2 regions of the Paenibacillus sp. p3-SID1389 genome follow, and region 1 is predicted to be linked to the other one. Evidence: predicted binding sites of a transcription regulator. Region 1 holds the regulator's gene; the other holds the start of a gene.
What was found. Region 1 encodes NrdR, which represses ribonucleotide reductase genes. Its sites were predicted from a motif close to AACACNATATATNGTGTT; they were not measured.
Positions count from the first base shown of each region.

Region 2: the regulator NrdR is predicted to act here: its motif matches at 5,004-5,021, upstream of M3G15_RS14655 (adenosylcobalamin-dependent ribonucleoside-diphosphate reductase).

Region 1 covers NZ_JALXVO010000004.1:16,506-31,202, reverse strand. Annotated here, with positions in the region: gene pstB (phosphate ABC transporter ATP-binding protein PstB) at 4-762, opposite strand; gene pstA (phosphate ABC transporter permease PstA) at 777-1,664, opposite strand; gene pstC (phosphate ABC transporter permease subunit PstC) at 1,661-2,563, opposite strand; gene M3G15_RS02820 (phosphate ABC transporter substrate-binding protein) at 2,650-3,606, opposite strand; gene nrdR (transcriptional regulator NrdR) at 3,787-4,257, opposite strand; gene M3G15_RS02810 (alpha/beta-type small acid-soluble spore protein) at 4,395-4,616, shown strand; gene M3G15_RS02805 (lytic transglycosylase domain-containing protein) at 4,690-5,253, opposite strand; gene coaE (dephospho-CoA kinase) at 5,250-5,846, opposite strand; gene mutM (DNA-formamidopyrimidine glycosylase) at 5,886-6,758, opposite strand; gene polA (DNA polymerase I) at 6,799-9,459, opposite strand; gene phoU (phosphate signaling complex protein PhoU) at 9,616-10,275, opposite strand; gene pstB (phosphate ABC transporter ATP-binding protein PstB) at 10,294-11,049, opposite strand; gene M3G15_RS02775 (methyl-accepting chemotaxis protein) at 11,288-12,514, opposite strand; gene M3G15_RS02770 (response regulator transcription factor) at 12,631-13,356, opposite strand; gene pnpS (two-component system histidine kinase PnpS) at 13,504-14,697, opposite strand, start outside.
Region 2 covers NZ_JALXVO010000035.1:31,846-46,542, reverse strand. Annotated here, with positions in the region: gene M3G15_RS14660 (NACHT domain-containing protein) at 1-1,781, opposite strand, end outside; gene M3G15_RS14655 (adenosylcobalamin-dependent ribonucleoside-diphosphate reductase) at 2,243-4,828, opposite strand; gene M3G15_RS14650 (2,3-butanediol dehydrogenase) at 5,311-6,357, shown strand; gene M3G15_RS14645 (DEAD/DEAH box helicase) at 6,587-8,365, shown strand; gene M3G15_RS14640 (YqhG family protein) at 8,372-9,331, shown strand; gene M3G15_RS14635 (hypothetical protein) at 9,497-10,558, shown strand; gene M3G15_RS14630 (DMT family transporter) at 10,847-11,803, opposite strand; gene M3G15_RS14625 (aminotransferase-like domain-containing protein) at 11,937-13,433, shown strand; gene M3G15_RS14620 (YqzE family protein) at 13,590-13,817, opposite strand; gene M3G15_RS14615 (N-acetylmuramoyl-L-alanine amidase family protein) at 13,979-14,689, shown strand; gene M3G15_RS14610 (divergent polysaccharide deacetylase family protein) at 14,676-14,697, opposite strand, start outside.

The DNA of each region.
Region 1 (14,697 bases):
ATCTTATCCGAACCGGCCGCTGATATAATCGTCTGTACGTTTCTCGGACGGATTGGTAAAGATTTTACTCGTATCGCCGTACTCAACCAGCTCCCCCATGAGGAAGAACGCCGTTTTTTCCGACACCCGAGCCGCCTGATGCATATTGTGCGTGACGATGATAATGCAGTATTCCTGCTTCAGCTCGGCGATCAGCTCTTCAATTTTGGCACTGGATACCGGGTCCAGGGCCGAGGCCGGTTCATCCATCAGGATGATGCTTGGATTGACCGCAATCGATCGGGCGATGCACAGTCTTTGCTGCTGGCCGCCGGACAGGGCCAAGGCGGAGCTGTGCAGTCGGTCCTTCGTTTCGTCCCAAAGGGCCGCTTTGGTGAGCGATTCCTCAACGATCTGATCCAGCTTCTTCTTGTCCCGAATCCCGTGGTAACGCGGTCCAAAAGCGATATTTTCATAGATGGACTTATGGAACGGGTTTGGCCGCTGCCATACCATGCCGATCTTTTGGCGCAGCAGCACGACATCGGTCTTCGGATCATTGATATTGTCGTCCCCGATCCAGATTTCCCCCGTGATCTTCGCCCCGCGGATCAAATCGTTCATCCGGTTCAGGCTGCGCAGGAATGTAGACTTGCCGCAGCCCGAAGGGCCAATCAAGGCGGTTACCTGCCGGGAAGCGAAATCGAGCGATATATTTTTAACGGCTTGTTTCTCTCCGTAATAGACGCTTAAGTTTTTCGTAGATAGTTCAATATTTGACACTTGGCTTCGCCCTCCTATTTCGTCGCCGTAAATTTCTTGAGCATCACGCGTCCGAGCCAGCGAGCCAGCAAGTTAAACACCAGCACGGTCAAAATCAGGACGGCCGATGCACCGGCGGCAATTTCAGGCGCATCCGGCGCCAAGCCTTCGGAATTGATCTTCCAGATATGAACCGCCAGCGTCTCCGCCGGACGGAACGGATTCAGCGGGGACGTAGGGCTCAACGGATTCCAGTTGCTAAAGTCGAGCCGCGGACTGCTCATCCCGGCCGTAAACAACAGGGCAGCTGCTTCGCCGAACACGCGGCCCGCCGCCAGGATCGTTCCGGTCAGAATCACCGGCATGGCGATCGGCAGCATCACCGATTGGATCGTTTTCCATTTGGACAAGCCCAGCGCCAAGCTGGCTTCCTTTTGCGCCTGCGGCACGCTGGCTAACCCTTGCTCGGTAATCCGCACCATCAGCGGCAGGTTAAAGATCGTCAAAGCTAACGCCCCTGAGAACAGGGAGAAGCCAAAGCCAAACAGGTTCACGATCACGAGCAAACCAAACAAACCCACGACAATCGATGGAAAAGAGGACAATACCTCAACGATCAAACGGATAAAATCGGTGATTTTCCCCGGTTTAGCGTATTCGCTCATATAGACCCCCGCGCCGATACCGAGCGGAATCGTGATGATCATGGTCAAGACCAAGAGGAACAAGGAATTAAACAATTGCGGGCCGATCCCGCCACCTGCCTTAATCGTTTCAGGAGGTGACGTGAGAAAATCGAAACTGATATGACCCAGCCCCCGGACTAAAATAAAGCCGAGTAACCCCGCCATAATCAAGACAATTAAGCCAGCTAAAGCGATAATAACAACTGTTGCGATTTTGTCGACGGTTTTGGCGCTCATCGTTTTGCTCTCCTTTCCAGCCAACGCACGATAAAGACGAATACAAACGTCATCAGCATCAAGATTAGTGCCAGCGTCCAGAGGACGTTATTCTGCGTCGTGCCCATGACCGTATTCCCCATGCTCAGCGTAATGACGCTGGTCAAGGTCGAGGTGGATTCAAAGAGCGAGCGCGGGATATGCGGCGCGTTCCCGATAACCATCTGCACCGCCAGGGCTTCCCCGAAAGCCCGAGCCATGCCGAGTACAACCCCGGTCAGCAAGGACGGTAAGGTCGTCGGCAATACGGTCCGTGACAAGGTTTGCCAGCGCGTAGCGCCAAGGGCGTAGGAACCTTCTTTCAAGCCGGGAGGCAGGGCAGACAGGGCGTCGGTGGCGATCGACGTGATCGTCGGCAATATCATGATCGACAGTACGGTCGCTCCCGCCAAGATCCCCAGACCTTGTCCCGGAAAAATATCCCTGTAAAAAGGTACGATGATACTAAGCCCCACAAAACCATACACGACCGAAGGTATCCCGGCCAGCAGCTCGATGACCGGCTGCAAATACTTCTTGCCGAACTTCGGCATAATTTCAACCATAAACAATGCTGCGCAAATGCCAAGCGGTGCTGCGATCAGCGCCGCCAGAATCGAAGTGCTGAACGAGCCCAAGATAAACGGCAGGGCGCCAAACATCGGCGGCTCCCCATCCGGCTTCCAGCTCGTGCTGCCGAAAATTTCACCTAGTGAGATTCCGTCTTGAACAAAAGTGCTTAACCCCTTGGTTGCTACGTAATAAACCATCGAGAAGATCGTAACCACCAGCAATACGATACAAAATGAAGCGTAAATTTTGCCGGTCCATTCCTCGACGATATGCGGTTGTATTTTTTTTCTTCCGCCGGACTGAGCCATGAAACCTCTCCCTTTAAGAACAGCACAGAAAGAGGCAGAACCGTCCGCCTCTTGCCGCACTGATATGATGTTATCGAATCTGCTGGTTATTTCTTCGTGATGTTGCCGTCAACATCGCGTTCCACTTGCATTTTGCTGATCGGAATATAGCCAAGCTCTACTACGTCGCCGTTGTCGCCTTGAACATCCGAGGAAACCATGTAGTCCAAGAAGGCTTTCACGACTTCGTTTGGCTCGCCTTTCGTATACATGTGCTCATAAGCCCATACCGGATAAGTTCCGTTTGCTACGTTTTCTTCCGTTGCGTCCACGCCTTCGTACTTCACAGCTTTGACCGTATCGTCAAGGTAGGACAAGGCCAGATATCCGATCGCCCCCGGCGTTTCGCCAACCAGTTTCTTTACCGTACCGGAGGAATCTTCTTGGATCGAACCTTGCAGGTCCTCCGTTTTCGTACCCAACGCGTATTTCTCAAATGTGGCGCGAGTCCCGGAGCTCGACGGACGGTTTACGATTTGAATCGCTTGGTCCGGACCGCCAAGATCTTTCCAATTTGTGATTTTACCCGTGAAAATTTGGACCAGTTGGTCTTTTGTCAAATTGTCGACAGTGATGTCCGGGTTAACGACAGCTGCCATCGCGACGACAGCAACTTGGTGGTCAACCAGTTCACCAGCTTGAGCCGCATCCAGCTTCTCTTCTGCGAAGACGTCGGAGTTCCCGATGTCCGCTTGGCCTCCGGAAACCTGCGTCAACCCGGTGCCGCTTCCGCCGCCTTGAACTTGTATAGAAACATTCGGATTCTGATCCATGAATTTTTTCGAAACTTGGTCTACCAAAGGTTGTAAAGCCGAGGAACCTACAGCCAAGATCGACCCGGAAAGTTCCGATGTCGCTGCATTACCCCCGTTGCTCGCGGATGCTTCATCCGCAGTGCTTCCGTTGGTGCCGGCCGTGTTGTTTGGTGCCGCGTTGTTTTGACCGCATGCTGCCAGCGCGAAGCTCAGCACCAAAGTCAAAATCAATAACATACTCTTTTTCATTGTTTAGGTTTCCCCCTTAATTGATTTACAGTTTGATTATAGAAAGCGAAGATCAATGCTGTGTTCTCGTTTTGTAAACTTTGTGTAAAATAAGAGGGCACCTTAGTCTTTAGGTTTATTCTATGCAAAAAATAAAAAAACACTCCCGCGCCGGCCGGCGAAGAGTGCTTGAGAAGTGAACTATTCCGTGACCCCTGTATTTTTGGACAGCAGGCCTTTGAGTTCTTTCATAAACATGTTGATATCTTTAAATTGACGATAAACCGAAGCAAACCGTACATATGCAACCTCGTCCACCGGATAGAGCTGCTCCATCACCAATTCGCCGATTTGCCGGCTCTCTACCTCGGCGTTCGCCGAGTGGCGCAAGGAACGTTCCACTTCGGATACGATGGATTCCAGCTGTTCGACGGAAACCGGACGTTTCTCGCAGGCTCGAATCAGACCTCGCAGCATTTTCTCCCGGCTGAATTCCTCGCGGCTTCCATCCTTTTTGATCACAATCAACGGCACTTCTTCCACCATTTCAAACGTTGTAAACCGCCGGTTGCATTTCTCGCATTCACGCCGGCGGCGGATCGAACGGTTCTCGTTCGCCGGTCTCGAATCAAGCACTTTGGTGCCTAAATAGTCGCAATAAGGACATTTCAAACTAGAACACCTCCCCTCTAAATGACGTCATCACGGCCTGTCTCACCGGATGGCAATAAATTACTGCAAATTCATGTGATTGAAATTCCTAGTCCAGCACATAATACTGTTACCAACCACAAGGAGGTGAACAAATCATGGCCCAAAATAATAACTCTTCGAACAACCTGGTGGTTAGACAAGCATCCGGAGCTTTGGATCAAATGAAATATGAAATCGCTCAGGAGCTTGGCATCTCTTTCCCACAAGACGGATATGCTGGTAACCTGACTTCTTACGAAAACGGTTCGATCGGTGGTTTCATCACGAAACGTCTGGTGACCCTGGCTGAACAACAGCTGGCAGGTCAATTCAAATAACCGATCAACTGAAGAGAGCATTGGCTGGCGTAAGGTCGGTCAATGCTTTCTTTTGTTATAACCTTAGGCCCCCTTAAAAATCATCATATATCTTTAAATATTGTTTGTAATAGTGGGATACCCGCTGGACGTAATGCCGGGTCTCGCCAAACGGAATATTTTGCACCGTCTCCAGTCGTCCGTCCCATCGCCCGCTCTTCAGCCAATTTTTCACATTGGTTGGTCCGGCATTATACGCTGCGATCATGGCGATGGTGTTACCGTCAAATTGCTGGGAGAGCGATCTCAGATACCAGGTGCCGATCTGGATATTCGTTTCCGTCTCGTTGCGGATGTCTTCCAGCGTTGTATTGGGCAACTTCGCTTTGGAAATCACCCACTCCGCCGTATCGGGCATGATCTGCATAATTCCGAGCGCGCCTTTCCGGGACTCCACGCCCGATTTGTAGTTCGTCTCCACCTTAATGATCGCTGCAACAATAAACGGATCCAGGCCGTTGTTCTTGGCATGCCGCCGGATTTCTTCTTTATAATAAATCGGGTAAAACAACGAAAGCCATGCCGAATTAAAAAAGATGAGGATGATGAAACCGATAAACAACAGAAGCAAGACTCTTTTTTTGCGAAGCCACCTCATCGTAGTCCCTGATCCCGCCAAAAGTCATCTATCTGCCGCTTCGTTTCCTCAAGTCCACCGCTGTTATCAATCAAAATATCCGCCCTCTCTTTCTTGATTTCGATATCCATCTGGGCGCTGATCCGCTGCTCGGCCGCCTCCTTCGATAACCCGTCCCTCAACATCAACCGGGTTAACTGTACCTCGCGGGGGACGTAGACAACCATAATTTGATCGTATAACGGATCAAGACCCGATTCATAAAGCAGCGGGATATCCGCCACCACCAATCTGTGAGGATCCGCTGCTTCCAGCTCTTCCATGCGCCGCTTCATTTCAGCGCGGATCGCCGGATGCGTTAGTGCCTCCAGCGCCTTACGCTCCTCCGGATTCGAGAAGACGATCTCGCCTAGCTTCTTGCGATTCAGCGTTCCATCGGGGTGCAGCACGCCCGGGCCAAATCGTTCGCTAACGGCGGCCAATACCGGATGGCCCGGCTCCATAATCTCCCTGGCGATCACATCCGCATCGATGATGGCGGCCCCACGCTCGGCCAACAATCGGGAAACCGTGCTTTTCCCGGTCGCAATGCCTCCGGTCAGTCCGATGTTCATAACCCTATCCACCTCACACTCATAACTTGGAGCCTCGTTCTATCTCGTTAGCCGTTGCTTGGCGCGTGCAGACCCGCTTGTCCGATAAGGCGGCTGACAATTCGGGCAAAAATGCGTGCCCCGCCCCCCTACAACGGTCTTCATCACCGGCTGTCCGCAGTTCAGACAAGGCTCACCTTGGCGGCCGTACATCCGCAAGGAATGTTGAAACATCCCCATTTCCCCTTGCCCGTTCACGTACGATTTGATGGAGGAGCCACCAGCTTCTACCGCTTCGGTTAACGTCTCAACGATGGCGGCATGAAGCTGCTCCAGCTGCCTCTTGGTCAGCTTGTCCGCCGGATATTCCGGGTGGATGCCTGCCCGAAACAATGCTTCATCTACATATATATTCCCCAAGCCAACGATGTATTCCTGGTTCAGCAAGGCTGGCTTGATTTTCGTGGTTCGCCGGGAAATTTTGTCCTGGAATGCTTGAAGGGTAAACGACTCCTCCAGCGGCTCCAATCCCAGCTTCACCAGCGGCTTGTTCGTAAACTCCTCCCCAGGAGCAAACAGATGCATCGTACCAAACTGGCGTACATCCTTGTAGCGGAGTTCCGTCCCGTCCGTAAACCGGAAAATGACATGGGTATGCTTCTCCACCTCTTCTCCGGGCTGATACAGCCCGTAACGCCCTTCCATCCGCAAATGGGAGACGAGCACCAGCCCATCCATGATAATCCGCAAAAATTTTCCGCGGCGGCCAATCTCTAAGATGGTATGGCCGGCAAGTTCGGCTTCAAACCGTCGGATATCATCCGGCCGTTGGATGATGCGCGGCAGAAACACATGAACACTTTGGATCGTCTTGCCCACGATCAATTGGGTTAAGGTCCGTCGGACCGTTTCCACCTCCGGCAATTCCGGCATATCCTCTCACCTCGATCTAAGTTGTTGTCATGCGCAGAGCTTACTTCGCTTCGTACCAATTTAATCCGCTGGATACTTCGGCTTTCAGCGGTACAGAGAGCTCCAACGCTTTCCCCATCGTCTCCGGAACCAGCTTGCTCATGAACTCCAGCTCCTCCGGCGGCACCTCAAACACCAATTCGTCATGCACCTGAAGCAGCATGCGGCTCTTTAATCCGTGCTTATGCAGTTCCTCATCCATGCGCACCATAGCCAGCTTGATGATATCCGCCGCTGTCCCCTGAATTGGCGTATTCATCGCCGTCCGTTCCGCGAAGGAACGCAGGTTGAAATTCGAGGCGTTGATCTCGGGCAGATAACGGCGGCGCTCCAGCAGCGTCTTAACATATCCGTCACGCTTAGCTGCCTTCACGATCTCATCCATGTAACGCCGAACCCCTTGGAAGGCATTAAAATATTGCTCAATAAAGCGAGCAGCCTCCTTCCGCGTGATGTTCAGGTTCTGGGACAGGCCGTAATCGCTGATCCCATAGACGATGCCAAAGTTGACCGCCTTCGCGGAACGTCGCATATTGGCGTCCACCTGATCCGGTCCTACGCCAAACACGTCCATGGCCGTCTTCGTGTGGATGTCCATATCGTGCAGGAACGCTTCCTGCAGCCCTGGATCCCCGGAAATATGCGCTAACACCCGAAGCTCGATTTGCGAGTAATCCGCGGACAGAATAAACCAGCCTTCCTCGGACGGCACAAACACCTTGCGGATTTTGCGGCCTTCCTCCAGCCGGATCGGGATATTCTGCAGGTTCGGATACTGGCTGCTCAAGCGTCCGGTGGCGGCAATCGTCTGCCGGAAATACGTATGCACTTTGCCCGTTTTCGGCGAAATCTCCTTCAGCAGCCCCTCGACATAGGTCGATTGCAGCTTGGCCAGCTGGCGGTATTCCAAAATAAACTGCACAATCTCATGGTAAGGCGCCAGCTTCTCCAGCACTTCCGCATCTGTGGAGTAGCCGGTTTTCGTCTTCTTGATGACCGGCAGGCCCAGCTTATCAAACAGAATTTCCCCTAACTGCTTCGTGGAATTGATATTAAACTCCTGGCCGGCGATCTCATAAATACGCGCAACCAGTTTATTGATTTGGGCTTCAAATTCCACGCCCAGCTCTTTCAAGGCTTCCTTGTTGACGGCAACGCCTTGCTTCTCCATGTCGGCCAAAATCCGAGATAACGGCATTTCCAACTCATAAAATAACTTCTCCATCTCGTATTTCGCCAAATCCTCACGCTGCAAAGGCAGGATCCGCAGCAAAGCATCCGCCTTGCGAGCCAGATGACGGCTCAATACATCCGGCTCCGGCACTTTGAATTTCGCGCCTTTGCCATAAACTTCATCGTCTCCGGGAACCTGCGGCAGCTGGTATTTCGCGGCCAGCCCGCTGATCGTCTGGTCGCTCTCCGTCGGATCAAGCAAATAGGCCGCCAGTTGCACGTCGTGCTCGGCTCCGGCAAAAGCAACGCCATGCCAGAACAGCACCAAATCCGCCCGGTGCAGATCATACCCGCGCTTCGGCACCTGCTCGTCCGCCAGCCAAGCGCGCACTTCCGCCGCAGCCTCCGATTGCAGCACGTCAAACGACAGGAAGTAGTGGCGGCTGGCCGTAGACAGCACCATGCCCATCATTTCGGCCTGATGCGGGTTCTCCCCGTGGGACTCCACGATGATTCCTTCGATGTTTGGCAAATCGGCCGTAAGCTCCTTAAGGTTGTCCAAGTCCACCGTGGTCACCTGGATGTCAACCTGCTCCGCGCGAGCCGCTTCGCCGGTTGCATTCTCGCCGCCGGCAAAGGACATCCGCTCCAGCAGCGACTTAAACTCCAGCTTGCGCAGCATCGGGACCGCGGTTTCCTCCGGAATGCCGTCAAACTTCATCTCCTCCCAGGAGCGTTCAATAGGAACCTCTCGGAAGATGGTTGCCAGCTGCTTGCTCATGCGGGCGTCCTCTGCGTGGTTCACCAGATTCTCCTTCATTTTGCCCTTCAATTCGTCGGTATGGGCCAACACTTCCTCAACGGAACCGTATTGATGCAACAATTTCAGGGCTGTCTTCTCTCCGATTCCCGGCACTCCCGGAATATTGTCGGACGTATCGCCCATCAGGCCCTTCAAATCGATGATTTGCAGCGGCTTCAGCCCATATTTCTCTTCAATTTGCTGCGGGCCGTAAGGCTCGACTTCACTGACACCCTTGCGCGTTAGCGCCACTTTAACCCGATCGCTGACGACCTGCAGCATATCCTTATCGCCGGTCACGACCAGCACTTCATGACCGGCCTCTTCCGCCCGTTTGCTCAAGGTGCCGATAATGTCGTCCGCTTCGTACCCGGACAGTTCAAACCAGGCGATACCAAAGCTCTCCAGCAGCTCGCGCATCAGCGGAAATTGCTCGGACAGCTCCGGCGGCGTTTTGTCGCGTCCTCCTTTATACTCCTGATAGCCTTCATGCCGGAACGTCACTTTGCCCGCATCAAAGGCAACCAGCATATGGGTAGGGCGCTCCTCTTGGATCAGGCGCAGCAGCATATTGGTGAAACCGTAAACGGCATTCGTATGCAACCCGCTGGAGTTCGTGAGCGGCGGCATCGCAAAAAATGCCCGGTAAATGATGCTGTTCCCATCTATAAGAATCAATTTTTCCATACGACACCTCGTCCACAGTATTCTACCTTATCTTATGATAACACAGGGGCCATCCCGATAACACCAAAGCCGTCCTTGGAAAAGAAAAACCGGTCGCAGCCTGCGTAATTTCGCCAGCTGCGACCGGTTGGACGCACGAAAAACTTCATTTCAAAGTTATTGGTTCAGGTCAGGACGATGCCCGGTCACCAGGTAAACGGCGCTTTCCCCGATATTGGTTGCATGGTCGGCGATTCGCTCGATGTATCGGCCCACCAGCGTCAGCAGCATCGCCTGCTGGAGGGATTCCGGGTTTTCGATCATAAACCCGTACAACTCTTGAATCATCTGGCTGTACAGGTGATCTACCTCGTCGTCATCCTTGGCCATTTTGTAAGCCAGATCGGTATTCTCATCCAAATACGATTGCAGCGATTCCCGCACCATCAGTATGACTAGCTCGGACATCTTCGGGATATCGATGAGCGGCTTGATTAACTGCTGGCCTTCCAGCCGCAGGGTGACCTTCGCGATATCGATCGCCAAGTCTCCCATCCGCTCCAAATCGCTGGAAATTTTAAACGCCACGATAATCCGCCGCAGGTCCTTGGCCACCGGCTGCTGAGTCACGATCAGGCGCGAGCCGAGGTCCATCACTTGCTCTTCCATCCGGTTCAGCTCGACATCGCGTTCAATGATGGTTTTCGCTTTGGCCGAGTCCAAAGCCTGCAGGGCGCTGATCGCCCCCGTCAAGGCATCCTCCACATGCTCGCCCATTTTTCTCAGCAGCTGCCGTAAATCCTCCAGATTCTGATCAAATTCCTTTCTTTGAATCATCTTGCTGCAGCCTCCTTGTTATCCGAAACGACCGGAAATGTAATCTTCAGTGCGTGGATCCTGCGGCGTGGAGAAGAGCTTCTGCGTATCGTCCGCCTCCACAATTTCTCCGTTCAGGAAAAAGACCGTCTTACCCGAGATGCGCGCCGCCTGATGCATGTTATGGGTGACCATAACGATCGTATAGCTATCTTTTAATTGCTGCACCAGCTCTTCAATTTTGAGGGTAGAGATCGGGTCCAGCGCTGAAGTGGCTTCATCCATTAGCAAAATATCCGGCTGCACAGCGATCGCCCGGGCGATGCAAAGCCGCTGCTGCTGTCCGCCGGACAGGCTCAGGGCCGACCGATTCAGGAAATCCTTCACCTCGTCCCACAACACGGCCTGGCGAAGGCTTCGTTCCACGATCTCGTCCAGCTCCGCTTTATTCTTGATGCCGTGTAACCGCGGGCCATAAGCCACATTGTCATAAATCGATTTCGGAAAAGGATTCGGCTGCTGAAACACCATCCCCACCCGTTTGCGCAAAGCCTCCACTTCAACATCGTCGCCGTAAATGTCGGTGTCGGCAATTTGGACAACCCCTTCGATCCGCGTGCCCGGAATCATATCGTTCATCCGGTTCAATGTGCGGAGAAGCGTCGATTTGCCGCAGCCGGAGGGGCCGATGAAAGCGGTAATTGCTTTTTCCGGAATATCCAGAGAAACGTCTTTCAACGCATGGAATCGGTCATAATATAAGTTTAATTTTTGAATCCGGATGATAGGTTTCATTGCAGTTCTCCTTCACCAAAATACGTCTAAGCCACCGGCCGCAGCCTCTAAGCCGTTACGGGCCGGGGAATGCCAAGCAAGCTTGAAGCACGGTACCCGCCTTCCCGCGAGCCCGTGCCAATTCTACATCGATTTAGCTAGTATACGCATATTCGCGAATTGTCTCATGTCAAACAATTGTATTCTATCGCACTTATGTAAAAGCACATGAGCTACATTGTAAACGTGGTGTAAAATTTTACGAAAGTGATGTTAAATGTTGTAACTCCCAGAGCACGGTTCTCGTTCGCTCGGCCGCCGTTTCCGATGAGCGGAACATCTCCTGGCTGCGCTGCTCTGCCGCCCGGGCGGACTCCACCAGCGCTTGGAACGTCCCGTCCGCGTTACCGACCCGTTCGTGGCTTTCCGCCATCTCCTCCGCTGTTGAGGAGACGGTGGCTGCCGTTTGCTGAATCAAGTGATTCACCACCCCTAACGTGTCGCCAATTTCCTCCGAGAATCGCTTGGTCTGCAGTGCAAGCTTACGAACCTCGGAGGCGACGACCGCAAACCCGCGCCCGTGCTCGCCGGCATGTGCCGCTTCGATTGAGGCGTTCATCGCCAGCATGCCGCTTTGGTCCGCGAGACTGCGGATATGATCCGCAACCGATGAGATCTGCTGCATCTGCTCCAGCAGCTTGGCCATTTGCTTCTCTTGGGAACGGGCCATCTCGAGCACGCGGGTAAACGACGCCTTCACGGCCTCCAGCTCTTGCCGCCCCTCCAACGATAAATCATTCATCCGCTCGGTCTCCTGCAAGCTTCGTTTTGCCGATTCCGCCACCGCTGCAATCGACTGCTCGATCTCTACGACCCGGTCGCGGCTGTCACGCACCGCCTCCTGCCTCGCTTCATCCGCCTCCCGCTGCAGCTCCCGGGACATCTGCATCAGATCCTGAATCGTCAGGATTCCGTAATATTTCCCTTGATCGGTTAAGATCAGACCATCGTAGAAGGAGGTTCCCTCCCTTCCCAACGCCAGATCCAGCAGTTCACCAGCAGGCGTATCACCTTCGCAAATCAAAGGTTGCTGCTCGGCAAACTGAAACGATGCGACTTCATAAAATAGATCAGCGGCAAACCGCCCCGCCAAGTGGCGGAAAAACCGATCCCGCATCAGCAGCCCCAACGGTTTGTGATCCTCATCACAAATCACGATGCACGGAAGCTCAGGCTGCCTTTGAAACTCCCCCATCACCTGGCGACAGGGAACCTCCGGGCCAATAACCGGAACCTTGCGACAGAAGGAACGGGCTTCAACCGTTGTTAGCCCCCTACTTCCTGCACCTGCCCGCCCTCCATTCGAGCGATCCTCTTGCCTCACCAACGCCGCACGGTGAATCTCGCCTACTTCGCTGCTTGCTGTCCCGCTCCCTGTCTCTTGATCTGTCGAGCTTTCCAGCAGTGCTATGGCCTGTTTTCCCAACCTGCTTCACTCCCCCATATGTAAACGCTGCGTTCGATCTAATCATAGAGGGATAATGTTAAGCTTATGTTCCCAGGATGTTAGCCCTATGTAAAAAAGAACGTCCACCATAAAAGTTACATGATGGACGCTTGCTTCTTATTCACAACCAGTTTATAGCCAACACCGCGAATGGAATCGATATGCACGGACTGCGGATCCAGCTCAAGCTTCTTGCGCAGCGAACTGACGTGCACATCCACCGTCCGCTGTCCTCCGATATAGTCAAATCCCCACACGGCGTTCATCAGATCGTCTCGGGTCATCACCACGCCGGGCTTGCGAGCCAAGTACAGCAGCACCTCAAACTCCTTAGGTCTCAGCGTGATTGGTTCCCCGTTTAACGTGACCTCGTATTTCTCGGGGTAAATCGTCAAGGCGCCCAGCACGATTTGTGAATTATCCTGCTCAGCCGGCTTCTCGCGTTCTTCCTTGCCGGTGGAACGGCGGAGAACGGCGGCAACACGAGCCAACAGCTCCGCAACGCCAAACGGCTTCGTGATATAATCGTCAGCACCGGATTTCAAGCCCTGGACGACCTCTTCCTCCGCATTTTTGGCGGTCAGGATAATCACCGGCGTCTTCACACCCTCGCTGCGCAGCTTCGACATGATCTCAAAACCGCTCATGCCCGGCAACATCAAATCCAGCAAGATCAAATCAAAATCCTGCCGCAGTGCGGTTTCATAACCGATTTGCCCGTGATCCTCTACGATAACTTCATAGCCTTCGTTCGTCAGGTTGTAAGACAAAAGCCGGGATAACGTCGGTTCATCTTCGATAACCAATAGACGTTGAGTCATAGTACCCTCCATTTGTTTGCGGTACAAGTTCATCTCTGAACCAATATCACTTTAATGACAAGCCCAGCATATCACGGCAATGTTAACGTAGTGTAAAGTTAAACAAAAAACGGTTTACATTTTATTTTTATGATCCCCGGACCGATCCTAATCATCCAGGGAATGCATCAGGGGCAGTTCCAGAATAAACGTTGTTCCTTCGCCAACCTTGCTCTCCACGCGGATCGTGCCGCGGTGCAGATCCACGAGGTGCTTGACGATGGACAGGCCAAGTCCTGTCCCACCTGAGCTGCGGGATCTGGCTTTATCTACCCGATAGAACCGTTCAAAAATTCGCGGTAGATCCTTTTTAGGGATGCCGATACCCGTATCGCTAACGAGAATACGCACCTTCTCCTCGTCCCCGCCTTCGCCTATGATGCTTGCGGAAACGCGCACTTTCCCGCCTTCCAAGGAATAGCTGATCGCATTGGACAGCAAATTCATAAAGATTTGCCGCAGCCGATCCTCGTCCGCTTCGATAAATAAATGCTCGGGCACGTCATGCGACATCGAGATCGACTTCTTCTCCGCAGCCGGGAGAAGCACTTCATAAAGACTGTCAAACAGCTCGCTTAACTGCACGGGCGCGTACTCCAGCGGCACCCGCTTCGATTCGATTTTGGACAGCTCAAGCAGGTCGCCAATCAGCCGGTTCAACCGGTCGCCTTCATCATAGATGATCTGCAGGAAGGAACGGGTGGTCTCCTCGTCCTTCACCCCGCCGGCGAGCAGCGTTTCGGCAAAGCCTTTGACCGCGGCAATGGGCGTCTTTAATTCGTGGGATACGTTGGCCACGAATTCGCTGCGCATCCGTTCCAGCTTGCGGATTTCGGTGACATCCTGCACCAGGAACAACATGCCGCGATAGTTGCCGTTATCCTCAAACATCGGCACCCCGTCGAAATGCAATATTTTCTCCTCGGGATCGTAGACGTTGCGTTCTTCCTGTACCGCTTCTTTCCGGGCGATGCCTTCCTCCATAAATTTAACGAATTCGTAATTTCGCTTGAGCTCCTGATACGGTTTGCCTAACACCAGCTCGCCCTTGGTATGGAGGATGCGTTCCGCTTTCCGGTTAATCAAGGCGATATGCTCGGTGGCATCTACCATAAGAATACCGCCGGTCATATTTGCGAGGACGCTTTGCATCAAATCCTCGTTATCCCGGATCCGCTTGAGCTGCTGCTGCAAGCTGTCCGCCATTCCGTTTATTGCCATGCCCAGTTGACCGATTTCGTCCTTACGGGCCAGCTTGACTCTCGCGTCGTAATCAAATCGAGAGATACGGTGGGCTACGCG
Region 2 (14,697 bases), on a different contig from region 1:
TTAGGCTTTATAACTTCTATATTTTCAACTGCTGAAACATCTGTGCATGCAATTCTTAACAAGAATAAGATGCGTCTTAATAATTCAAAATCATTTTTAATGATTTCATTCTCGAAAAAATTAAAAAAAGTCTCGGAATATTCTGATAACAGTACTGAAACTAAAATCTCATCTTTCCAAAATTGTGTTATGTCGTTACTGGTAAAGGCACCTTGAATAAAACTTTCTATTTCTTTATTGTTGTCTAATAATTGGTCAGAAAGCCACAATCTCAATGCTCTTCGTATAGGTAATGAATCTCCCAAATCATCGAAAAACTGTTTCGTATTCGAATGGTTTGAATAATTACGCGTAACTATCTTATCCAATGCCCATTCTTCATAAATATCATGAGTGATAAAGTATCCGTTATGTACTTCATCGTAACCAAGTATTTCATCTTGCCTTAAATTGTACAATGCTGCTTGTGATAAATTATCTGCATTGATATAAAACCTCCCTGTTTCACATCTTTGCTTAGCAATATTAATAATGCATTTTTCTCTTTCAAGATGTATATTGTCTTTTTGAACGATATTATTTTGTATCCGTTTTTTCCAAAGTAAGTCAACAAACTCCTTAAAGTTACCTCGTCTATCAATGCTTGAATAATGTTGAACATATTCACTCAAATAAAACAAGTTTCTTAGTCGTTCTACGAATTTTTGATTGTCGGGAAGTGAGAAATTAAAGTCTTCCGATATCGATATTAATTCATCAATACTTAGTAGAGAAACGTCAATCACAGTATAGGATAACAGATAGTTCTCTTTTATGTGAAAAGTTAAATCATTAAGATAACTATAGCGTGTTATAAAGATAATACTCCATTCATTTTCTTTTAATTTTTGTATTAATTCCCTAAGAATGTCGTTATTATTAATCTCTGCAAGTTTTTCTGCTGAATCAATTACAAAGACTTTCGTTGGTTCATCTTTATAAGCATTCAGAAACTGCGTAAATTTAAATTTATGGTCAAATTGAAATATATCATTAATGTGATTAACATTAAGTTCGTTCGCTTTAAAAACACAAATAGGTATTTTATTGAAATTAGAATTATAAAAATCCTTGAAAGTTGCTGTTTTACCACAACCACCTTCACCTGAAATAACAATGTTTTTTCTTTCCTGGCAATCTTTTGATATTGATTCAAGGATAGAAGTTCTGTCAATTTTAATCTGTTTGTCCCCTATGGTTATTTTGGTTTGAATTGCTTGTAAAATATTTTCGTTATGTTTAGAAATTTCATTAAGCAGATCTTCTTCATTTGGGTCTAGACTAAAAAAAATGTCATGCAAATATTTATTTGCAGGCAAAGATAATTGCAATTCAATATGACTTGGTACTCGCCATTGAATATTTATCCCCTCTGCCTTAGCGAATTGCTCAATGTCTAATTGATATTGGGGTTTCTTTTTACTTTTATTGGTGCTTTCGGATAGTTCTTGATTAATGTAAATAAATAATTCGTCTAAATCTTTATTTTTTGATTTGGCTTTTTTGATTGAATCAATAATGTCGTTTTTATTGTCAGCAATTGAAGTCATGTAGTATTTAGATTGAAAACCATAAAGTTTTCCATCTTTTTCCATAGGTTCAGTCTCGATTCCCGTTTGATTTTTGTAGCGAAATAGTCCAATTCTATTATTAAACTCTGCACAAAAAAGTAAATAAGACATTTGTTCAAATGCCCATGATTCTTGCTTATCATATTTTAATTGAAATATCTTCCAATTCATTTTATTACTCCTTTTGTTATACTATCTTCCTGGCATGAATGCTCAGAATTTATTTAAGAACCTCAAGCCAAAAATAGCATTCCCTCTTACATAGCATGTTAAATAATCAATTACCACGAAATTTGACTTTTTGATTCTTGCTTATTTTTAGGACAGTTGTGCACCATTTATCGTAAACATCTCCTTTATAAATAAGTTCGACATACAAATGAATTCCCCTTCTTTTCTTCCACGGCTTGATTTTGGAAGAAAATAACTAATTCTGACCAAAATTCACTTATTACTTCAAAACAAAGAACAGTTGGTACATGTACCAACTGTTCTTTGTTTTAAATTTCTATTTTCTAAATATTTATTAAATAGGGCATATTTATCGTTATTTTCTCACTTTTCATTAGCCATAATTCGCAAGTTTTTTTGTTGATTTCAAATGGTAATAACAAATGAGATTTATCTAATTCTTACGAGCACTTGCTATACCCGCAGTTGCTGCAAGTTTTGCAGCCCTCGATGTTGATCAGCGAGGCGGAGCCGCAGGATGGGCACAGGTCGCGCGAGGTGGCCGGTGCGCTGCCGTGGCTGTAGCCGCCATGCGAGCCGTCTGCCGTGCCGTGAACGTGTGCTGTCTCCTGTGCAACCGTTGCGGCTACCGGCGCTGGGTCGTGGTCGCCGTAAGGTCCGTTTTGTACGTGCGTCTCCAACGCTTTGGCGACGGCGTCCGCGATCGATTCTACACGGTTCGGACCAAAGCCGATTGCTCCCGTTCCGCCGATGCCTTTGAGGTGCTTAATCAGCAGTTCAACCTTCTCGCCATGGTCGCCGTAACGCAGGAACAGCGAGCAGACGCGGCCAAGGGCTTCGGCCATCGCGAATACGTCAGAACCCGCTTTCCCTACGTTCAAGAAGATCTCACCTGGAGTCCCGTTCATGTCATTGATTGTGATATAAGCCATGCCAAACGGCGTGTTAATTTTATACGTTGCTCCATGCAGCACTTGCGGGCGTCTCTTGTATTGTTCGCCGGTTTTTGGGCTGCTAGCTTGAACCGAAGCACTTGCCGGTTGTGGAGTTGCCGGTGCACTAGCTTGAGCTGGTGCTTCCTCTTTCTTCTCCTCTTTCTTCTCGGTTTGCAGAACTTGCACGTCGCGGCTGCCGTCACGGTAAATCGTTACGCCTTTGCAGCCCAAGTCGAAGGCTAGTTCATACAGCCGTTTCGTATCTTCAACCGTGAAGTCGGACGGGCAGTTGGCCGTTTTCGAGATCGAGCTGTCCACCCAACGTTGAATGGCTGCTTGTACGCGGATATGATCTTCCGCAGACAAATCCATCGCCGTTACGAAGTAATCCGGCAACGGTTCGCCCGGATGCGCGTCCATCCATTCCTGAGCGATCGGCACGAATTGCTCGTCGAAGCCGAGACGGCTTTGACGGTAATATTTGAAGGCAAAGTACGGTTCGATCCCCGTCGAGGTGCCTACCATCGTCCCCGTGCTGCCCGTTGGCGCTTGGGTAATGATGGTGACGTTGCGAATCCCTTTGGTACGAACTGCTTCGCCAACTTCCGGATACACTTCCGTCATGTTCTTCATAAAGCCGCTTTGCAGGAATTTATCAGCTTCAAATGCCGGGAAGGAGCCTTTCTCTTCTGCGATATCCGCAGAGGCCAAGTAAGCTTCCTTCGCAATGAAGCCATACAATTTATCGAGGAATTCCAGCGATTCCGGGCTGCCGTAACGGATGTTCAGCTTGATCATCAGCTCGGCCAGACCCATCGTTCCGAGGCCGACGCGGCGCTCTTTTTTCTGGTTCTTCTCGTTTTCTTCAAAATGATAAGGCGTCTTGTTGATGACATTGTCCAAGAAGCGAACCGAATAACGCGTAGTTGTCGCCAGTTCATCCCATGCGACATCGTGTTTCTCTTCATCGTAGAACTTGGACAAGTTCATTGCCGACAGGTTACATACGCCCCAGCCCGGCAACCCTTGCTCCCCGCACGGATTCGTACAAATGATCGGGTTAAAGTACCAGCTGTTGGACATTTGGTTATAGTATTCCATGAAGACCACGCCCGGCTCAGCGGATTTCCAAGCCGATTCGATGATCGTATGCCAGATTTCACGCGCCTTGACGGTACGGTAGTGGATGACTTTACGTCCATCGGCTCTCCATTTATCGAGATCGCCGTCCCACACCTCGTTGTAATCCTCATAAGTTGTATCCGGGAATACCAAATCCCAATCGAGGTCTTCCTTCACAGCTTTCATGAAGGCGTTGCTGACGCAAACCGACAGGTTCGCATTGGTCACTTGGCCCATCGTTTGCTTCACGGTAATGAAGTCCAGCACATCCGGATGCCAGTCATTGATCATCAGCATCAACGCACCGCGACGGCTGCCGCCTTGCTCAATCAGACCAGTAGTGTAGCTGAACAAGCCTCCCCAAGAAACCGCACCGCTGGAAGAACCGTTCACGCCACGAACGATCGCACGACGCGGACGAAGGGAGCTCAAGTTAATCCCAACGCCGCCGCCGCGAGCCATGATCTCGGTCATTTCGGACAGAGTTTCCATAATGCCGCCCCGGCTGTCCTTCGGTGAAGGAATAACGTAACAGTTGAACAATGTTAATTCATCGCTCGCACCAGCGCCAGCTGCAATCCGTCCGCCCGGAACAAGCTTCCAATCATCCAGAATATAACGGAATTTCTCTTCCCATTCCTTCTGTTTCTCCGGCGTCTCCTCTACCGAAGCCATCGCTTTGGCCAGACGGTCCCACATTTCTTCAGGCGTTTTCTCGATATTGAGGGTCAGCTTCTCGACGTCGGTCTCCACCAGATCTCCCCGGCGGGTCTTCACCGTGACCTTGCGACCGTCACGGGCAACAACCTCCCCTACTTCCTTCGTCGGGAATTTGGGGTCGTCCTTCGTCAGAACAAGTACGACATCGCCTACTTTAGCGTGGCTAGGATCTGCGTCCTTCCAGGCGTACCGGTCCAAGAAGATTTTCTCACTTAGCCCCTCAAGGCGCTGTTTTTGCACAGTTTTCAAAGAAAACACCCTCCTAAAAATTGATTCAGAGTATCCATTAATTAATCGGTCATTCGCCTCGTTTCCTGAAGTGAAAATTAGGCAAAAAAACGAAAAAAAACGCTGTATCAAGCCGGAATCTGCCCACTTGATCACCGCGGCACACACCCTGTAAACGGTAATATCATATGTATGAATCACAATATATTGTGTGCGAATACCATTATACTATACAATATCTCGTTGTCATAGCAGTTCAGAGTGAAATTTTAGGCTTTAATCCGATTTCATCTGGCCCAACCCCCCGTTTCCTTCCATTCTCTCTATTTTTCAGACTCAAAACTATGAAACCGCTTTGTAACCATTTCCAAGAAACCAGGGAAACATCTCCTAAGTTTAATTGAATTTGAATTAACATAATTTTAACAATTGATCGATGCCACTCCGCGAAAAAGGAGTAACCTAGTATATGAGGTTCATAATTTACGAGGAGATGAGTTCAAGTGAAAGCGTTAAGATGGCATGGCGTCAAGGACCTAAGACTGGAGAACATCGAGGAGCCGAAGGCGGAACCGGGTAAAGCGAAAATCAAGGTGGAATGGTGCGGCATTTGCGGCAGTGATCTGCATGAATATGTAGCTGGCCCGATATTCATTCCGCTGGAAACCCACCCGCTCAGCGGAGATAAAGCGCCAATCGTCATGGGACATGAATTTTCCGGACAAGTGGTTGAGGTTGGCGAAGGCGTCACCCGCGTAGCTGTCGGCGATCGCGTTGTCATTGAACCGATTTATGCTTGCGGAACCTGCGAGGCTTGTAAACAAGGGAAATATAATCTTTGCGATAAAATGGGCTTCTTCGGCCTGGCGGGCGGAGGCGGCGGATTCTCCGAATATGCTAATGTACCGGAACAAATGCTGCATAAAATCCCGGATTCAGTATCTTTCGAGCAAGGCGCTCTGGTCGAGCCATCCGCTGTAGCTCTTCACGCTGTTCGCTCCAGTGAATTGAAAGTAGGCGATAAAGCCGCTGTGTTTGGCATCGGGCCAATTGGTCTGCTCGTGATCGAAGCGCTGAAGGCTTCAGGCGCATCGGAAATCTATGCAGTCGAGCTGTCCGAGGAACGGAAACAGAAAGCTGCCGAGCTTGGCGCCATTGTCATTGATCCAAAAGAATACGATGCCGTTGAGGAAATTCACAAACGCACTCAAGGCGGTGTGGATGTCGCCTATGAAGTAACCGGAGTTTCTCCTGTGCTCACCCAAGCGATCCAATCCACCAAAATTGGCGGCGAAACGATGATCGTCAGCATTTTCGAGAAGGAAGCTTCCCTCCATCCGCAAAACATCGTCATGAAGGAACGCACCGTGAACGGCATTATCGGCTATCGCGATGTCTTCCCGGCGGTAATCAGCTTGATGGCTCAAGGGTACTTCTCGGCGGACAAGCTGGTGACGAAGCGCATTAAGCTGGACCAAGCCATCGATGAAGGCTTTGAAGGACTCCTCAAAGAGCGGAACCAAATCAAGATCCTGGTGAAAGCAGAGTAAAATAGTACACAGAAATTCGCCGGTCAGGGAGATAATCCCTGACCGGCTTTTTTACATATCAGAAAGTTAGCATCCCGCCTCCCCTCCTGCCCTTCCAAAGTTATGAACTCCTTCCTTTTCGTCCATACTACACCTACGTCTGCAATTTAAGCACAAGAGCTGCCTGATTCGGATTTCTTCTCACCGTAATCGAGCTGATAATTACGCACCGAAAGGGAGGTTTTACACTATGAATCCACATCCCTCCGGCCCTTCCCCCCACCCGGCCGCGTCGCCAGACCTGCACGCCCCGATTCCCATCGACTTCGACCGAAGCTGGTTCAACGAACTGGAGACCCGGCATCAAAAGGGCGGCCCCTGGGACGATTGGAAGCTGTTTAACCTTGCCCTTGAGGCCGAAACCGCTTCGCTTGTGACCAGCTTTGAGGAAATGCAGTGCTTAAAGCATCTGAACAATGTCACCCCGCTGCCCCATCAGACGGAAACTGCCCGCAAAGTCTTGTTCGAGATGCGTGGACGGGCCATTTTGGCTGACGAGGTGGGACTGGGGAAGACGATCGAAGCAGGTTTAATTTTAAAAGAATATATCGTGCGCGGATTAGTGAAAAAGGCGTTGATCCTGGTGCCCGCCTCCTTGGTGCTGCAATGGGTTCGGGAGCTGAACCAGAAGTTCGGCATTCCAGCCGTTGCCCAGAAGAAGGAGCATTCCTGGCACAACGACGTAGTGGTCGCGTCCATGGACACGGCAAAGCGCGACCCACATAAGAACATTCTGCTCAACAACGAATACGATCTGGTGATCGTGGACGAAGCCCATAAGTTGAAAAACAAGAAAACGTCAAATTACCAGTTCATGCTGCAGCTGCGAAAAAAATATTGCCTGCTCCTCACCGCCACCCCGGTGCAAAACGACCTCGGCGAGCTGTTCAACTTGATCACGCTCCTGAAGCCGGGACAACTGGGCGGTCAAAGCGAGTTTGCCGCCAATTTCGTCGTTGACAAGCGGCTGCCGAAGAATGAGGAGCAGCTGAAGGATGAGCTGGCCAAGGTCATGATCCGTAACCGGCGCGGCGACGGAGAGTTGGAATTCACCAAGCGGATCGTCCGCAACATCGATGTGGAGTTATCCCCTGAGGAGAAGAATCTGTATGATGGGGTCACTTCCTTTGTCAAAGACCAATATCAGGCCAACGGCGGCGACCTGAACAGCATGCTGTCCCTTGTCACCTTGCAGCGCGAGGTGTGCAGCAGCCGCGACGCCGTATTTGTTACGCTGGTGAACTTGTCGAAGAAGCTCGCTCCAGACTCCCCGATCCGCGACCGGATATGGGATCTCGTCGACCTGATCCGTCAGATCAAGGCCAATAGCAAAGCGGAGAAAGCAATGGAGCTAATCCGCGAGATGAACGACAAGGTGATCGTGTTCACCGAGTATCGTGCGACGCAGGAGTATTTGCTGAAATACTTCCGCGAGCGCGGGATGACGGCGGTGCCGTATCGGGGCGGAATGAATCGCGGCAAAAAAGACTGGATGATGGACCTGTTCCGCGGCCGCGCTCAGGTCATGATCGCTACTGAAGCGGGCGGCGAAGGGATCAATCTGCAGTTTTGCCACCAGATGATCAACTTCGACTTGCCGTGGAACCCGATGCGTGTGGAGCAGCGGATTGGCCGCGTCCATCGTTTGGGGCAAACCAATGACGTCCATATTTATAACCTGTCCACCAAAGGCACGATTGAAGAACACATCCTTCACTTGCTGCATGAGAAGATCAATATGTTCGAAATGGTCATCGGCCACCTGGATGTGATATTGGAACGGTTCGAGAAGCAGCATTCCCTGGAAAAAAGCCTCTACCAAATCATTCTGGAATCCGGCAGCGATGAGGAAATCGCCAGCCGCGTCGATTCGCTGGGACGCAAGTTCGATACGATTAAATCCGAGCTGGATGCAGAAGCCGAAGACCGCGGGGACAGCGGTGGCCTGCAGCAGCTCTTGGGAGGTTAAACGGTTATGTCCATGACCCGAGAGCAGATTCGCGATTTTGTGATGACTTATTTGGAAGCGACGGAATGCCAGTTTCTCGAAAAATCGCCCCATCACGTCACGGTGAAGCTCTCCCCCCGCGCCGACCGCGATTTGACGAACCGCCCTTATTATTGGGGGTTCATCGATCGGACCGGAGCGGAGCCGGAAACGATGTCGTTTTCGTTTATTTTTGACCCGGAGGCGCATCAAGCGGCTGAGAAAGCGAAAGCAGCTCAAGAGCAGGCGAACGCCGGGCAACCGATGGAAACCGCCCAGGAGGACACCCTGCTGGGGCGTTACTTTGGCGCGGTCCGGCCGCTGCCGGTGCTTGGCCCCGGACGGATTCAGCGCGAAGAGCTGGCGTTTGGCAGCCCGCGGCTCAAACAGATTTTTGAGGCGGCACGAAAAGGCGGCCGCTACGTGTACTTGTTCGAGGAGCCGGGACCACGGCAGCGAACCGCCCTGCTGCCCGCCGCCTATGAGCCGTGGCTCGGGGTTTGCTTTAAGGTGGAGTTCTGCTGTGATATGAAGCGGGAGGAGCTCCATTTTTACGGGGTATCCTTGCAGTCTGGTACGGTCGATGAATCGTTTCAGTCGCGAATCGCAGGCAAGCCGCTGGTTCCCCGATTGCCAGAGAATATCCATATCGAGCCTACCCGCCTGTCCTTGGATGCCGGTCGGCTGGCATTGGAACAGCGTCTGACCGAACGGATCCAGGCCTATGACGACAGCTGGGCGAAGGAAGCGCGCGAACGGCTGAGCGATGAGTTGGCATTGATCGACGCCTATTACAAGGATTTGATCAAAGATCCTGAACCCGAGCGGGCGCAAGGCGCAACGGAGCAATATGAAGCGAGACGGGAGGAAATCCGCTGGCAATATGAGCCGAGAATTGTCGTATCCGCCATGGGCTGCGGCATCTTTCATCTGCGTTCGCCGAGGTAACGACAAATAGACGGATCTCGCTAAAAGACCGCAAAAATAGAAGCGGTTGGCAGACCAGCCGCGCGACAGGTTGTAACATCCTTTTTGGACCGGCTTCGGTACAATGGACAAGCAATCGAAATTTAATGGCCAAGGTGCCAAACGAATTGCCAGGGAGGCGATCTCATGCTGCAACCGCGTTATTCCCGAACCAACCTGAAGAAACGATCGATTACATGCAAAATTCTCTTATGCGCAAGCATCTTATATAGTGCAGCCAGCACAGTGGGAGGGCTTGGCGGCCTGGGCGCAGCGGCCGCCGAAGGCACAGGCAGCGCGGCCGGCGCGTGGACGGGGACGGTCGCGCTGGCGACGATGCGGGCCACGGCGGATACGCCAGCGCCGGAGGCGCTGCGGCGCTTTGCCGCCGAGGCCATCGACAAGCTGGCCCAGTCCGAGCCGTTTACGGCTTGGGCTGGCGCCGGCGCCGCCATCGAGCCGCTGGGACCGGGCACGCACAGCTGGCTCGTCACCGTAGCCGCCGGCGGTGCGGCTGGAACGCCGCGCGGCTACCTCATCATCTCCGCGACAGAGAGCGGAGATTACAAACTGGTCGAATACGGAATGGGCGCTTATTCCGTATTCGACCCGGCGCTGCTCGAGGCCGCCCTGCGGCAGAGCGGCCTCGGCGCAGCCGCTGCGGGACGCGTGACCGCCGTCCCGCTCTACGCCGGCCCGGCATTGGCCGCGTGGAGGGTTCACCTGCCCGAGGGCGGTGAACCCGGCTACGTCAATGCCGCCGACGGCGAATGGCTGCCCGAGACGACGGGCAGCTGGGACAAGCAGGCGGGCGGCTATGCGCCGCCGCGGCTGGCCGCCGGCAGCCGCGATTCCCTATCGCCCGCCCCTATGGTCTATACGTCATCCCGCTTCGATCCTTACGACAATCTGCGATGGATGACGGCCAAGCCTTTGACGCTGAAGCCTGACGCCTTCACCGGTAAATTAACAGCGAGCCAGAAGCTCGTCTATGCGGCTTCCGGAGCCGAACGCACTTATTCCTTTCCTTTGCCGGTCTACGGCTATCAAATTTGGAAGAGCGACAGCTTGTCCGAGGCGCCAACCGCACCATCGGCAGAAGCCGGGGCCGAAACCGAGGCCGTCTACGTTGTCACCGGCACCGACACCACCCTCCGGCTGATCGCGCTGGATGCCTTGATGGCCAGCGGTAAATTCGTCACTTTCTAGCTGCTGAACCTATAGAGAAGAGCACTGCCCTTAGCTGGCAGTGCTCTTTTTGGCTTAATCACGCGTACCCTTTCAGGCGATTCCTGCAAAAATACAGTTTTTTGAGACGGAATCGCCGTTTTATCTAAAATAACTGCAAAAGTGCAGGCTTTTTGCCCCCAAATCCTCCATTTGCCCCAATTCGCGAAAAATAACTGCAGTTTTGCAGGCTTTCGCTGAAAAATCAGGATTTCCCCGAAAAAAACTGCACTTTTGCAGCTTTCTCCGGGCAAATACCTCCGGCGGACCCTATGAACCCGCCGCCGAACCCGTACCTCCCTCTGCGGCGGCCTGCGCCGTCAATCGTGCCGGTCGGCTGAGCAGCTGGCGCAAGCTGTCCAGATTGGTCAACACCGTGCCGGCGATAATCGCGACCCCGCCCAACACCGCAAACCATCCGGCCGTTTCTCCGTAAAACAATACGCCAATCGTCATCGCAATCAGCGGCGATACGTACAGCCAAGTTGACGGAAACACCGGGTTGGTCTTGGCCACCAGCCAGTAAAACAAGCTGTGCCCCACCATCGAACCCACCACGGTTAAATATAACAGCGAGCCTAAGGCAGTCGGCTCTAGCAGGTCCCCCGCCGTCACCCGCTCGGTGAAGCCCGACAGGAGGAACAGCAGCAAGCCGCCGTAAATCATTTGTGCGGCGTTCAGCGCAATCGGCGACACCGCTGCAAAATTCTCAGTGACTCGTTTGGTATACAGAGCGCCGATCGAATACATTACTTCCCCGGTCAAAATCGCCGCGCAACCGATTACCCAGCGGGGTCCGGCCTGTACCGACACCATGTTGGGCAGCACCAGCAGCATGACCCCGGCCAAACCGATCATGATGCCCAGGACGGCGCGTCCCGTCGCTTTTTGCCGCAGCACCATCATCTGCAGCAGCAGGATCATCAGCGGCCCTGTAGCCGATAATACCGCAGCGACGCCGGACGTGACGTATTGCTCCGCCCAATAAAGTAACGCAAACGTCCCGAAGGTCAGCAAAGCTCCCGTCACCAGCATTTCCTTGCGCAGCAGCAGGGTCCACTCCGCTTTTTTTCTCCAAACCATCCACAGAAACAGAATCGCCCCGGCCGCGAAGAAGCGGATCCCCGCGGAGAAAAACGGAGGCGCCGCATGATCTACCCCGATTTTTATCGCTAAAAACGTCGTGCCAAATACGAGACATACGATCAAATAGTTGACCACAATCATGGAAATCTTCCCCTTTCAGCTGTTGAAATGTATCATACAGGAAAGAGGACAGAACAGATGACTCATCATAGAACAGATACTCGGGCTTTACGGATAAAATAGACTCACGCCACAAAGCGAAGGAGAGATGGCGATGAACATAAGGCCAAAGCCGGCAGAGCCTGGGAGGATTCGGTATACGCAAGTGTATAAGTATATCCTGGACCGGATTCATCGGGGGGATTGGAAGGCGCACGATAAGCTGCCCTCCGTGCGTGAGTTAGCGGGCGAGCTGCAGCTTCACCGGTTAACCGTCTTCCGGGCCTACGGGCTGCTGAAGGAGCAAGGATACATTTACGTCAAGGAAAAATCCGGTTATTACGTGTCCGGAGGCCGACCGTATACTGATTCCGCCGAACCCGAGGATGCGAGCAACACCCGTTCCAACCTGACCACCGGCGGAGCAGGCGGAACAACGTTTAACGCTCTAGCTCGGCACGGGACCGGTCATCTGCAGAATACCTTAAGCGAGATTCACCAGATCCCAGCGGTCTACTCTTTCTCCCAAGCGCTCATCGACCCGAACCTGCTGCCGAATCTGTTCCTGTCAGACCACGTGAAGCAGGTGTTCGACCGTTATCCTAAGCTGCTGGGCACCTATTCCTCCGTCCAGGGGGACGAGGAGCTGCGGGAACTGCTCTGTGCGGATATGCAGCGAAAAGATAAGCTTCAAGTCTCCTGCGACGAGCTGCTGATCACGACCGGCGGCCAGCAAGCGATCGACCTGCTGGCTGGCGTTTTTCTTCGTCCGATGGATTATGTGTTGGTGGAACGCCCAACCTACAGCTCGGCGCTCGATTGCTTCCGTCAGCGGGGCGCGCGTCTCCTCCCTGTGGAGATTCATCGGGACGGATATGACCTCGACCTTGTTGAGGGTTATATGAAGCGCCATAAACCCCGGATGTTTTATATGAATCCTACATTTCATAATCCGACGGGATTTATCGTGCCGGCCAGCCAACGCAAGCGGCTGGTGGAGCTGGCCGAGCGCTACGGCTGCCTGATCGTCGAGGACGACGCGGTTCATGACGTTTATTTCGATGCGCCGCCTCCCCCGCCGCTCTATTCCTACGATACGGAAGGCTGGGTTGTATACCTGCGCACCTTCAGCAAATACCTGGCGCCGGGGCTGCGCATATGCGCCGTTGCCGCTCGCGCGGCGGTAATGGCCCCGCTGCTGACGGCCAAATCGCTGGCCGACAACGGCACGCCGCTGGTCAACCAGAAGCTGTTCCAGCACTGCTTCGAGTCCGAGCGGCTCCAGCAGCACCTGGAGAAGCTTCGGACGGCGCTGCAGATTCGCCGGGACGTGATGGAGCAAGCGCTTGCCGCCGGCACCGGATGGCAGTGGTACCGTCCGCAAGGCGGATTAAACTTGTGGGTCCGCCTTCCTGAAGGCTTAAGCTCCAATCAACTGCTCACCGAGGGCGTCCGCCGCGGGTTGACGTTCGTCCCCGGAACGATTTGTGATCCCTTGGGGGAAATGGATGACCGGATCCGACTCAGCTTTTCGTTTAAGAATGAGGCACAAATTCGTGAAGGCGTTCACCTGTTGGTCCAGTTAGCGGATGAGTTGGCGCGAGGGGGATGAGTTGGTGCAGGGCAAATGGGCACGAAGGCGAAGATGACGATGGCAATGACAAAGAAAGAATATCCCCGGCTCCCAAGCGCATCTAAAAACAGCCGCCCTCTCCCTTTCGGGACAGAAGGCGGCTGTCATCAATAACCGGGTTCAGCTTCGGCTTACTCAAACTTTCCGTGAGTGAGAAGCCTGTTCTTTTCTCTGGGCTTCTTTCTTCTTTGGCTTGGGAAGCTGCCCGGCCCACAGGGAGATGGAGGACGGGATCATGCCGAACCAGCGCCGGCTCCACGGTTCCTTCGCCTTCGACCGCTCGCGGCGGATTTCCCGCGGGGTTTCCACGTAATCTACTACCCGTTCGGTGATATATTTGACCAATTCGTCACCTTTGGCCATGGAGATAAGCTCCTTTCTCGCATTGTCGTTCTTCGTTAGCCCTAGTTTGCGCCGATTCCCTCCACCTTAAACCCGCAAATCCCCAGACGTATGACCGCAGCCGCGGAATGCATGATTTCCCCGCCGCAGGTTCACTCTATAGAGGAAGTATCTCCTGAAAGGTGAGACAAATGGGAAAAATGATACGATGCCTGTTAACGCTAACGTTGACGGTCTCCATTGCCTTGGGAAGCGGCATCGCTCCGGCCGCGGCGGATGAAGGCAACGACCTCAGGCATGCCTTCCCCGAGCCGGTGATTCTGATCGATGCCGGCCACGGCGGAATCGACGGCGGCACGTCTTATAAACAATATCTCGAAAAGGACATCAATCTCGAAATCGGGCGTCGGCTTTACGTCGTCCTCCGAAGCCACGGCTACCGCGCGATTCTCAACCGGACTGGTGATTACGCCTTAAGCGACGACAACCGCTGGCTTCCAAGCCGCTCGCGGCACCTGCGGGATTTGGCGCAGCGCAAGGAACTTAGCGAACAGTTGCCCGCTTCGATCGTCGTCAGCCTGCATGTCAACTGGGGACGGAGTCCGGCCAAACGCGGACCGCTTGTGCTCCATCATAATGAAGGACGCAGCGCCATACTAGCCGCTTCGATTCAACGGTCGCTGGAGCGGTTTTACCAGCTGGACGTTTCCCGAACCCCGGAGCTTGGCAAGCCGTTTTATTTATTGAACCATATCGATTGTCCGGCTGTAATTGTAGAGATGGGCTTCCTCAGCAACGAGGAAGACCGCGCTATCCTCACGAACAGACGCGGTCAACAGAAGATTGCCGAAGCATTGTATCGCGGCATCGCCGAATACTTTACGGTAATGTAAACCCCGGT